DNA from 2 places in the Streptomyces sp. NPDC034670 genome. Region 1 is predicted to be linked to the other one. Evidence: predicted binding sites of a transcription regulator. Region 1 holds the regulator's gene; the other holds the start of a gene.
The links. Region 1 encodes HrcA, which represses chaperone genes, less so after heat shock. Its sites were predicted from a motif close to TTNGCACTCNGNNNNNCNGAGTGCNAA; they were not measured.

Region 1 (6,873 bases):
GAGCTGCGCGGCACCGGCGGGGTGCTGGCCTCCCGCGACAACTACGCCGAGACCCTGACCGACGAGATCCGCCTGGCCCGCAAGGTCCTCGGCGACGACCCGCGCGAGGTGCGCACGGTGTTCGTCGGCGGCGGCACGCCCACCCTGCTGGCCGCCGAGGACCTGGTGCGGATGCTGGGGGCGATCCGCGACGAGTTCGGGCTGGCGGCGGACGCGGAGGTGACCACCGAGGCCAACCCGGAGTCGGTCGACCCGGCCTACCTGGCCACCCTGCGGGCCGGCGGCTTCAACCGGATCTCCTTCGGCATGCAGAGCGCCCGGCGGCACGTGCTGCGGGTCCTGGACCGCACCCACACCCCCGGCCGGCCCGAGGCGTGCGTCGCCGAGGCCCGCGCGGCGGGCTTCGAGCACGTCAACCTCGACCTGATCTACGGCACCCCCGGCGAGTCCGACGACGACTGGCGGGCCTCGCTGGACGCGGCCCTCGGGGCGGGACCCGACCACGTCTCGGCGTACGCCCTGATCGTCGAGGAGGGCACGCAGCTCGCCCGCCGCATCCGGCGCGGCGAGGTCCCGGCGACCGACGACGACGTGCACGCCGACCGCTACCTCATCGCCGAGCAGACCCTGTCGGCGGCGGGCTTCGCCTGGTACGAGGTGTCGAACTGGGCCACCTCCGAGGCGGCCCGCTGCCTGCACAACGAGCTGTACTGGCGCGGCGCCGACTGGTGGGGCGCGGGCCCCGGCGCCCACAGCCACGTCGGCGGCGTGCGCTGGTGGAACGTGAAGCACCCCGGGGCGTACGCGGCGGCGCTGGCGGCGGGACGGTCGCCGGGGGCCGGGCGCGAGGTCCTGTCGGACGAGGACCGCCGGGTGGAGCGGATCCTCCTCGAACTGCGCCTCGAGGAGGGCGTCCCCCTCTCCCTCCTCCGCCCGGAGGGCCTGGGGGCCGCCCGCCGCGCCCTGGCCGACGGCCTGCTCCGGCCGGGCCCGTACGAGGAGGGCCGCGCGGCCCTCACCCTGCGCGGGCGGCTGCTGGCGGACGCGGTGGTGCGGGACCTGGTGGACTGAACGGGGGCCTCCCCGCCCCCACCCGCCCCCGGGGCGCTGCCCCCGGGCCGCTCCCGGCGTCCGGGGAGCGGGGAGCCGGGGCGGGGAGCGGCCGGCCGGTCAGGACGGCGGCGCGGTCACGAAGTCGATCAGCTCCTCGACCCTGCCCAGGAGGGCCGGCTCCAGGTCCTTGTACGACCGCACCCGGGACAGGACGTGCCGCCAGGCCGCCCCCGTGTCCTCCGGCCACCCCAGCGCCCGGCACACGCCCGTCTTCCAGTCCTGCCCGCGCGGCACCCGCGGCCACCGCGGGATCCCCAGCGAGGCCGGCTTCACCGCCTCCCAGACGTCGACGTACGGGTGGCCCACCACCAGGGCGTGCTCGCTCGTCACCGACTCGGCGATGCGCCACTCCTTGCTGCCCGGGACCAGGTGGTCCACCAGGACGCCGAGGCGGGCGTCCGGGCCGGGGGCGAAGTCCGCGACGACGGACGGCAGGTCGTCGACGCCCTCCAGGTACTCCACGACCACGCCCTCGACGCGCAGGTCGTCGCCCCACACCTTCTCGACCAGCTCGGCGTCGTGCCGGCCCTCGACGTAGATGCGCCCCGCGCGGGCCACCCGCGCGCGGGCGCCGGGGACGGCCACCGAACCGGACGCCGTCCGGGTGGGCCGCGGCGGGCCGGCGGCGGGCCGCACCAGGGTCACCGGGCGGCCCTCCAGCAGGAAGCCGCGCGGCTCCAGCGGGAACACGCGGTGCTTGCCGAAGCGGTCCTCCAGGGTCACCGTGCCCGCCTCGCAGCGGATCACCGCGCCGCAGAAGCCGGTGCCGGGCTCCTCCACCACCAGGCCGGGCTCGGCCGCGACCTCGGGCACCGGCTGCGGCTTCTTCCACGGAGGGGTCAGATCGGCGGAGTACTGGCGCATTCCGCTGACGATAGGAGGAATCCGCCCGTCAGGAGTGGCGTGACACGCCGAAACGGGCCGCCAGGGCGTCGCGTTGGGCCCGGACGAACGCCGCGTCCACCACCGCCCCGTGGCCGGGGACGTACCGCGCGTCCTCGCCGCCCAGCTCCAGCAGCCGGTCCAGGGCGGCCGGCCAGCGGGACGGGACGGCGTCGGGGCCCGCCTGCGGTTCGCCCGACTCCTCCACCAGGTCGCCGCAGAAGACCACCACCGGGTCGCCGGGGACCAGCACCGCGAGGTCGTGGGCCGTGTGCCCCGGGCCCACGTCCGCCAGCAGCACCGGCCGGCCGCCGTCCGGGCCGAGGTCGAGCGTCCGCTCGCCGGACACCGTGTGGCGCGGCCGGACCAGCGCGTCCACGGCCTCCCGGGCCACCCGCGCGTCCAGCCCGTGGCGCACCGCGTCCGCGCGCAGCTCCTCCCGCCCGTACGCCGGCGCCGCGCCCGCCCCCGCCGCCCCGAACACCTCCGCGTCCGCGAACGCCGCGGCCCCGAGGACGTGGTCGAAGTGGGGATGGGTGAGCGCGAGATGCGTCACACGGCGTCCGGTGAGCGCCCGCGCCTCGGCCCGCAACCGTGCGCCCTCGCCCGGACTCGAGCCCGCGTCGACGAGCAGCACGGCGTCCGCCCCGACGACGAGCCCCGCCGTGCAGTCCCACCCCGGCAGCCGGCGCCGCCCCACCCCGGGCGCCACCCGCTCCCACCCCGCCTCTTCCCACGTCACGGTCATACGGGGACGCTACCGCCGCCGTGCCGCCCGGCGCGGCGGCGCGGGACCGGCCTTGCCCGAGGTGTACCCCCCGGCCGTACACTGGGCCGGGGAAGTCTGGCACTCGCGTGCGAAGAGTGCCAGGGAAGTTACCGGGCGGAAGCGACTGGAGGTGTGCGCGATGCTCAGCGAACGCAGACTCCAGGTGCTGCGCGCGATCGTCCAGGACTACGTCGGCACCGAGGAGCCCGTCGGCTCCAAGGCGCTCACCGAGCGGCACCGGCTCGGCGTCTCCCCGGCCACCGTGCGCAACGACATGGCCGCGCTGGAGGAGGAGGGCTACATCGCCCAGCCGCACACCAGCGCCGGCCGCATCCCCACCGACAAGGGCTACCGGCTGTTCGTCGACAAGCTCGCCGGCGTCAAGCCGATGAGCCCGCCGGAGCGGCGCGCCATCCAGAACTTCCTCGAGGGCGCCGTCGACCTCGACGACGTGGTGGCCCGTACGGTGCGGCTGCTCGCGCAGCTGACCCGGCAGGTCGCCGTCGTGCAGTACCCGTCGCTGACCCGCTCGACGGTGCGGCACGTGGAGCTGCTGTCCCTCGCGCCGGCGCGCCTGATGCTGGTGCTGATCACGGACACCGGCCGGGTCGAGCAGCGCATGGTCGACTGCCCGGCCCCGTTCGGGGAGGCGTCCCTGGCGGACCTGCGCGCACGGCTCAACAGCCGGGTCGCGGGCCGCCGGTTCACCGACGTGCCGAACCTGGTGGAGGACCTCCCGGAGGACTTCGAGGCCGAGGACCGCGGTACCGTCTCGACGGTCCTGTCCACCCTCCTGGAGACGCTCGTCGAGGAGAACGAGGAGCGGCTGATGATCGGCGGCACCGCCAACCTCACCCGCTTCGGGCACGACTTCCCCCTCACGATCCGGCCCGTCCTGGAGGCGCTGGAGGAGCAGGTGGTGCTCCTCAAGCTGCTCGGCGAGGCGAAGGATCCGGGCGTGACCGTCCGCATCGGTCACGAGAACGCCCACGAAGGACTCAACTCCACGTCCGTCGTGTCGGTCGGCTACGGTTCGGGCGGCGAGGCTGTCGCCAAGCTCGGCGTGGTCGGACCGACCCGCATGGACTACCCCGGAACGATGGGAGCGGTACGCGCAGTGGCACGGTACGTCGGACAAATCCTGGCGGAGTCATAGGTGGCCACGGACTACTACGCCGTACTCGGCGTACGCCGCGACGCGTCGCAGGAAGAGATCAAGAAGGCCTTCCGGCGGCTCGCCCGCGAGCTGCATCCGGACGTCAATCCGGACCCGAAGACCCAGGAGCGGTTCAAGGAGATCAACGCCGCCTACGAGGTGCTGTCGGACCCGCAGAAGAAGCAGGTCTACGACCTCGGCGGCGACCCGCTCTCGCAGTCCGGCGGCGGCGGCGCGGGCGGCTTCGGCGCCGGTGGCTTCGGGAACTTCTCCGACATCATGGACGCGTTCTTCGGCACGGCGTCGCAGCGCGGGCCGCGCTCGCGCACCCGCCGCGGCCAGGACGCGATGATCCGCATCGAGGTCGAGCTCGACGAGGCCGCGTTCGGCACGACCAAGGACATCCAGGTCGACACGGCGATCGTCTGCACCACCTGCAGCGGCGAGGGCGCCGCTCCGGGCACCAGCGCGCAGACCTGCGACATGTGCCGCGGCCGCGGTGAGGTCTCCCAGGTCACGCGCTCCTTCCTGGGCCAGGTCATGACCTCGCGCCCGTGCCCGCAGTGCCAGGGCTTCGGCACCGTGGTCCCCACGCCGTGCCCGGAGTGCGCGGGCGACGGCCGGATCCGCTCCCGGCGCACGCTCACCGTCAAGATCCCGGCCGGTGTCGACAACGGCACCCGGATCCAGCTCGCCGGTGAGGGCGAGGTCGGGCCGGGCGGCGGTCCCGCCGGCGACCTGTACGTCGAGATCCACGAGCTGCCGCACCCCACCTTCCAGCGGCGCGGCGACGACCTGCACTGCACGGTCACCATCCCGATGACCGCGGCGGCCCTCGGCACCAAGGTGCCGCTGGAGACGCTGGACGGCATGGAGGAGGTCGACATCCGGCCCGGCACCCAGTCCGGCCAGTCGATCCCGCTGCACGGCCGGGGCGTCACGCACCTGCGCGGCGGCGGCCGGGGCGACCTCGTCGTGCACGTCGAGGTCCAGACCCCGACCAAGCTCGACCCCGAGCAGGAGCGGCTGCTGCGCGAACTGGCCAAGCTCCGCGGCGAGGAACGCCCGCAGGGCCAGTTCCAGCCGGGACAGCAGGGACTGTTCTCGCGGCTGAAGGACGCCTTCAACGGGCGGTGAGCCGCCCGGTCGCGGGGCGGCCGGCCGCTGCCGGGGTCCGGGGGGCACCCCCGGGCGGGCACGGTCGGCCGGGCCCCGCTCCCGCGGTGCTCCGGAAAGCGGCCCGCGCCCGGGGGACGGGTCGCTTCGGGTGCGTCCGGGGGACGTGACACCATGCCGTCATGTCCTCCGTACCGACCGATCTCTTCCCGCACCCGATCGTGCAGGCGCCCATGGCGGGCGGTGTCTCCGTGCCGCAGCTCGCCGCCGCCGTCTCCGAGGCGGGCGGGCTCGGTTTCCTCGCCGCCGGGTACAAGACCGCGGACGGGATGTACCAGGACATCAAGCAGGTGCGGGGACTGACCGGCAGGCCGTTCGGCGTCAACCTCTTCCTGCCCCAGCCGGAGACGGCCGATCCCGCCGCCGTCGGCGTCTACGCCCACCAGCTGGCCGGGGAGGCCGCCTGGTACGAGACCGAGCTCGGCGACCCCGACGGCGGCCGCGACGACGGTTTCGACGCCAAGCTCGCCGTCCTCCTGGACGACCCGGTGCCGGTGGTGTCGTTCCACTTCGGCGTGCCGGCCCGCGGGGTCCTGGACTCCCTCCGCCGCGTCGGCACGTTCACCCTGGCCACCGCCACGACCGCGGAGGAGGCACGGGCCGTCGAGCGGGCCGGCGCGGACGCGGTGATCGCGCAGGGCGTCGAGGCCGGCGGCCACCAGGGCACCCACGCGGACGTCCCGGAGGCGGACGGCTCCGGCATCGGGCTGCTGTCCCTGCTCGCCCAGGTCCGGGAGTCCGTCGGCATCCCGGTCGTCGCGGCCGGCGGCATCATGCGCGGCAGCCAGATCGCCGCGGTGCTCGCGGCCGGAGCCGCCGCGGCCCAGCTCGGCACGGCCTTCCTCGCCACCCACGAGTCCGGCGCGCACGCCCTGCACAAGCGGGCCCTGACCGACCCCCTGTACGTCCGCACCGAGCTGACCCGGGCCTTCTCCGGCCGCCCCGCCCGCGGCCTGGTCAACCGCTTCCTGCGCGAGCACGGCCCCTACGCGCCCGCCGCCTACCCGGACGTCCACCACCTCACCGCGCCCCTGCGCAAGGCCGCGGCCAGGGCCGGGGACGCGCAGGGCATGGCGCTGTGGGCGGGCCAGGGCCACCGGATGGCCCGGGAGCTGCCCGCCGGGCGGCTGGTGGAGGTGCTGGTCGCCGAACTCGCCTCCGCCCGGGCGACGTTGTCGGCGGGAGGTGCCCGGTGACCGCGCCGGTGTTCGTCGTCGACCACTTCGGCACGGACGGCGGGGGCCGTTACGTGCTCGACGGCCCCGAGGGGCGGCACGCCGTCTCCGTGAAGCGGCTGCGGGCCGGGGAGAGCGTCGTCCTCACCGACGGCGCGGGCCGCTGGGCCGAGGGCGAGGTCGAGGGCACCGAGGGCAAGGACCGCCTGGTGGTGGCCCTCGGCGACGTGGTCGAGGAGCCCGCCGAGTCCCTCCGTCTGACCGTCGTCCAGGCGCTGCCCAAGGGCGACCGGGGCGAGCTGGCCGTGGAGACGATGACCGAGGTCGGCGTCGACGCGATCGTGCCGTGGTCGGCGGCGCGCTGCATCACGCAGTGGAAGGGGGAGCGGGGGCTGAAGTCCCTCGCCAAGTGGCGGGCGACGGCCCGCGAGGCCGGCAAGCAGTCCCGCCGGGTGCGCTTCCCCGAGGTCGCGGACGCGGCGACGACCCGGCAGGTCGCCTCGCTCCTGGCCGGGGCCGACTTCGCCGCCGTCCTGCACGAGAGCGGCACCGAACCCCTCGCGACCGCCGAACTCCCCGCCCGTGGCCACATCGTGCTGGTC
Region 2 (5,361 bases), on a different contig from region 1:
GTGCCGCCGCGGGGCCTTCGGGGCGTGCCGCCCTCCCCGGCCGGGCACGACGGGTCCCGCTCCCGCGCCCCCGCCTCCCGGACGGTGTTCCCGTTCCGCTTCGCGTCCTCGCCGCGCGGCGCCCGGCCCCCCCGTCCGAGAGCCGTCTGAACAGCAACTGAAGCCTGGAAAAACCCAGTTGTAGCGCTCCCGCGCGCTTGGCAGACTCGCCCCGCCGATTGAAGGGTTCATGTCGGCGCAAGGGAACTCCGTCTCTGCAAGGGGTACGTGCATGAAACTCACCGCTCCCGGACGCGTCCTCGGTCGCGCCGCCGCCGTCCTCGCGCTGGCCCTGGGCCTCGCCACCGGCTCCACCGGCCTGCTGCCCGCGACCGAGGCGCACGCGCAGCCGGTCGCCGAGGGATCCTTCGGCTTCAGCGGCGACGAGGGCGACTGGGTCAGCGGCGGCCGGTCCTACGCCTACTCGACCTCGTCCCAGGACCGCCTGAACGTTTCCGCCGACGCCGGGAACAGCGTCGTCTCCCTCTCCGTGGACGGGGTCAACGGCGACTGGTGGTACCTCGACCTCGCCGCCCCCTCCGGCACGGCCCTCAAGCCGGGCACGTACACCGGGGCCACCCGCCACCCCTTCAACGAGCCGACCGAGCCCGGTCTCTCCCTCAGCGGCAACGGCCGCGGCTGCAACACCCTCACCGGCGAGTTCACCATCTCCGCGGTGGAGTTCGGCCCGCAGGGGTACGTGCGGAAGCTCGACGCCACCTTCGTGCAGCACTGCGAGGGAGGCTCCGCCGCCGCCCGCGGTGAGGTGCACATCGACAACCCGGCCCCGCCGGCCGAGCTCGACCTCGGTCTCGCCGTCGCGCTGAAGGGCACCGCGAGCGCCCTCAACGGCAAGGCCACCGTGCACGGCACGGTGAGCTGCAACAAGCCGGTCCAGGTGAACGTGGCCGGTGACGTCACCCAGGTGAAGCGGCGGGACCTGATCCGCGGTTCCTACTCCACGTCGGTGTCCTGCGTCCCGGGCGCGCCGGTCGAGTGGACCGCGACGGCCACGCCCACCGGATTCGTGCCGTTCCAGCGCGGCGACGTGGAGGTCGAGGCGCGGGCGACGGCCACGGACCCGGACTACGGCAAGCCGGTGACGGTCGCGGAGACCACGGCGGTGCGCCTGACCCGCGGCTGACCGGCCGACAGGAACGGGACGGCGGGCCCGGAACGCCGGACCCGGACGCCGGACCCGGAACGGCGGAGACCCGGCACCCCCGAGGGGTGCCGGGTCTCCGGCTGCGAGCGGGTCGCTCAGTGGGCGTGGCCGTGGCCGTGGCCCGCGGCGGCCGGCTCCTCTTCTTCCTTCTTCTCGACGACCAGGGTCTCGGTCGTCAGCAGCAGGGAGGCGATGGAGGCGGCGTTCTCCAGGGCGGAGCGGGTCACCTTGACCGGGTCGATGACGCCGGCCTTGATCAGGTCGCCGTACTCGCCGGTGGCGGCGTTGTAGCCGCTGCCCTTCTCGAGCTCCTTGACCTTGGAGACGATGACGTAGCCCTCGACGCCCGCGTTCTCCGCGATCCAGCGCAGCGGCTCGACGACGGCGTTGCGGACGACCGCGACACCGGTGGCCTCGTCGCCGGACTTGTCGAGGTTGCCCTCGAGGACCTTGGAGGCGTGGACCAGCGAGGAGCCACCACCGGAGACGATGCCCTCCTCGACCGCGGCGCGGGTCGCGGAGATGGCGTCCTCCAGGCGGTGCTTCTTCTCCTTCAGCTCCACCTCGGTGGCGGCGCCGACCTTGATCACGCACACGCCGCCGGCCAGCTTCGCGAGGCGCTCCTGGAGCTTCTCGCGGTCCCAGTCGGAGTCGGTGGTCTCGATCTCGGCCTTGATCTGGCCGACGCGGCCCTCGACGTCCTCCTTCTTGCCGGCACCGTCGACGATCGTGGTGTCGTCCTTGGTGACGGTGACGCGGCGGGCGGAGCCGAGCACGTCCAGGCCGACCTGGTCGAGCTTGAGGCCGACCTCCTCGGAGACGACCGTGGCGCCGGTGAGGACGGCCATGTCCTGCAGCATCGCCTTGCGGCGGTCGCCGAAGCCGGGGGCCTTGACGGCGACGGCGTTGAAGGTGCCGCGGATCTTGTTGACGACCAGGGTCGACAGGGCCTCGCCCTCGACGTCCTCGGCGATGATCAGCAGCGGCTTGGAGGCGTTGGCCTGGATGACCTTCTCCAGCAGCGGCAGCAGGTCCGCGATCGCGGAGATCTTGCCCTGCGTGATGAGGATGTAGGGGTCGTCGAGGACGGCCTCCATGCGCTCCTGGTCCGTCACGAAGTACGGCGACAGGTAGCCCTTGTCGAAGGCCATGCCCTCGGTGAAGTCCAGCTCCAGGCCGAAGGTGTTGGACTCCTCGACGGTGATGACGCCGTCCTTGCCGACCTTGTCCATCGCCTCGGCGATGAGCTCGCCGACCTGGCTGTCCTGGGCGGACAGCGCGGCGACGGCGGCGATGTCGGCCTTCTCGTCGATCGGGCGGGCCGAGGCGAGCAGGTCCTCGGAGACCGCGGCGACGGCGGCGTCGATGCCCTTCTTCAGGGCGGCCGGGGAAGCGCCGGCGGCGACGTTCTTCAGACCCTCGCGGACCAGGGCCTGGGCCAGGACGGTGGCGGTGGTGGTGCCGTCACCCGCGATGTCGTTGGTCTTGGTCGCCACCTCCTTCACCAGCTGGGCGCCGAGGTTCTCGTACGGGTCCTCGATCTCGACCTCGCGGGCGATCGTGACACCGTCGTTGGTGATGGTGGGGGCGCCGAACTTCTTGTCGATGACGACGTTGCGGCCCTTGGGGCCGATCGTCACCTTGACCGTGTCGGCAAGCTTGTTGACGCCGCGCTCGAGGGCGCGACGGGCGTCCTCGTCGAACTTCAGGATCTTCGCCATGGCAGCGGGAGCCCTCTCGGAAATCTGGGTGAAATCACTGCGCCCCGGGCGCCCGGCTTCTTATCGGTTGCGGGGACCAGGGGCGCAGTTCGAGCACATCTGCTACGAGGTGACTTACTTCTCGATGATCGCGAGGACGTCGCGGGCCGAGAGGACGAGGTACTCCTCGCCGTTGTACTTCACCTCGGTGCCGCCGTACTTGCTGTACAGCACGACGTCGCCGACCTTCACGTCGAGCTCGACGCGCTTGCCGTCCTCGATGCGGCCCGGGCCGATGGCCAGGACGACGCCCTCCTGGGGCTTCTCCTTGGCGGTGTCCGGAATGACCAGGCCCGAAGCCGTGGTCTGCTCGGCGTCGAGCGGCTGGACCACGATGCGGTCCTCGAGCGGCTTGATGGCAACCTTGGAGCTGGCGGTCGTCACGATCCGACCTCCCCCTTCGGAGATCTCACGGGGTTAACTGTCTGAGGTGGCGACCAGGTCGATCCGTCGTCGCGGGTGCCGGACCTGCCCGTCGCGTAGTTGGCACTCTCCAGGGGGGAGTGCCAGGTCCGAGACTATGACCGCGATTAGCACTCGGTCAAGCGGAGTGCCAATTGCCCGCGGCGCGTCGGCGGTACGGGGGTGTTCTTCGCACGGGTGTGCGGGGGTGGGCGCGGGTGGGTCCGGTGCCGCGGCGACCGTCCCGGAGGCCGCCGCCCCGGGCCCCGCTCCGGCCCGCACGGCCCCGCCCCCGGACCCCCCGTGCCCCACGAGCAGGGGACGCGCTCCCGGACGGGCCGGGGAGCGGGCGGTGCCCGTCGGTGACCGCCGGGCGGGGCCCCGGTACCCGGAAGGCGGCCCCGCCGGCCGCCCGTCCGCGGGCCCCGCCCCTCCGGTCCGCGCGGGGCGGCGGCCGGCGCCTCACAGGTAGTCCTCCAGCCGCCCCACCGCGTACCCCTCGGCCGTGACCTCGTCCAGGAAGCGGCGGATCATGTCCGGCATCGTGCCCTCCCACTCCCCGCGGCCCCGGAAGTGACTGAGGACGATGTCGCCGGGGCGCAGCTCGCGGTCCCCCTCGCGGTACTCCCAGCGGTCGGCGAAGACCTCCTCGTTCCAGAGGGGGACGTGGGTGATGCCGCAGGCCTTCGCGGCGCGCAGGGTGTTCTTGTCGTAGGTGCCGAAGGGCGGGCGGAAGAGGACCGGGCGCTCGCCGTAGCGCTCCTCGATGACGTCCTGCATGCCGCAGATCTCGCGCTTCTGGCGGGCGTAGGACAGGCCGCGCAGGGCGGGGTGGCGCAGGGTGTGGTTGTGCAGGGCGACGCCCCGGTCCTGCATCTCCTTGAAGTAGCCGTAGTCCTCCTTGACGAGGTAGTCGCTGAGGAAGGCGCTGTACGGGATCCTCAGCTCGCTCATCATCCGCAGGAACCGCGGGTCCTTCTCGGCGCCGTCGTCGATGGTGAGGAAGACGACCTTCTCCTCGGTGGGGACGGTGGTGAAGACCGGGGGCAGGCCCAGCCGGCGGTGGCCGTCGACCTCGAAGCCCTCGCGGGTGGTGATCCGCGGCTTCTTCCGCGGGGCCGCGGGAGCGGTCCGGGGCACCTTCTTCAGCCCCCAGCGCTTCGCGGCGGCGACCCGCGCGGCGTGTGCCGCGCGCAGTTTCGTGGCGTAGGAGTCGAGGGCGCGGGCCGGGGGCGCCTCCCGGGGCTGCTGGCCGCCCGCCGGCGGAGCCTCGGCACCGCCCTCGTCCCGGCCGCAGGCGGAGAAGAGGGTGGCGAGCGCGAGCACGGCGAGGCCGATCCGCACACCGCCCGGCGACCGGCCACCGGACCGTTTTTTGTCATTTTGTACTACTACTCGCATGGAGCCGGATCCTCGCAGTCCGTCGCCCGCGCCCCGGCCCGACACCGCGGCCGGAGGCACACGGTCCACCGACTGGCCCACAATGAGCCGGTGAACGACCTCGCCCCGCTCCTCACCCCCGAAGGCCGCGCCCTCCTCGACGAGGTGCGCGACACCGACCCGGCGCACGAACTCGCCGTCGCGACCCGGCTGCGCCGCGACCACCCCGCCGAGCTGGTCTCGGCGGCGCTCGGCCAGGCGCGGCTGCGGCAGCGGGCGGTGGCGAAGTTCGGGGCCGAGGACGCCCGGCGGATGTTCTTCACCCCGAACGGGGTGGAGCAGTCCACCCGCGGGAGCGTGGCGACGCACCGCGCCGAGTGCCTCCGGGCGATGGGGGTGCGGTCCGTCGCCGACCTGTGCTGCGGGATCGGCGGTGACGCGATCGCGTTCGCCCGCGCCGGGATCCGGGTCCTGGCCGTCGACCGGGACCCGCTGACCTGCGAGGCGGCCCGCGTCAACGCCGACGCGCTCGGTCTCGCCGACCTGATCGAGGTGCGTGAGGCCGACGTGACGGAGGTGGACACGGCCGGATGCGACGCCGTGTTCGTCGACCCG

Region 2: a site for HrcA is predicted at 3,495-3,521, ahead of groES (co-chaperone GroES). Genes of this name have one in related genera too.

What each region holds. Positions count from the first base shown of each region.
Region 1 is NZ_JBVITR010000026.1:83,092-89,964, reverse strand. It holds gene hemW (radical SAM family heme chaperone HemW) at 1-1,071, shown strand, start outside; gene ACZ56B_RS18900 (DUF3097 domain-containing protein) at 1,171-1,977, opposite strand; gene ACZ56B_RS18895 (MBL fold metallo-hydrolase) at 2,006-2,743, opposite strand; gene hrcA (heat-inducible transcriptional repressor HrcA) at 2,904-3,920, shown strand; gene dnaJ (molecular chaperone DnaJ) at 3,921-5,057, shown strand; gene ACZ56B_RS18880 (nitronate monooxygenase) at 5,219-6,292, shown strand; gene ACZ56B_RS18875 (16S rRNA (uracil(1498)-N(3))-methyltransferase) at 6,289-6,873, shown strand, end outside.
Region 2 is NZ_JBVITR010000028.1:73,506-78,866, forward strand. It holds gene ACZ56B_RS19580 (hypothetical protein) at 272-1,183, shown strand; gene groL (chaperonin GroEL) at 1,300-2,925, opposite strand; gene groES (co-chaperone GroES) at 3,040-3,348, opposite strand; gene ACZ56B_RS19595 (polysaccharide deacetylase family protein) at 3,829-4,767, opposite strand; gene ACZ56B_RS19600 (THUMP-like domain-containing protein) at 4,858-5,361, shown strand, end outside.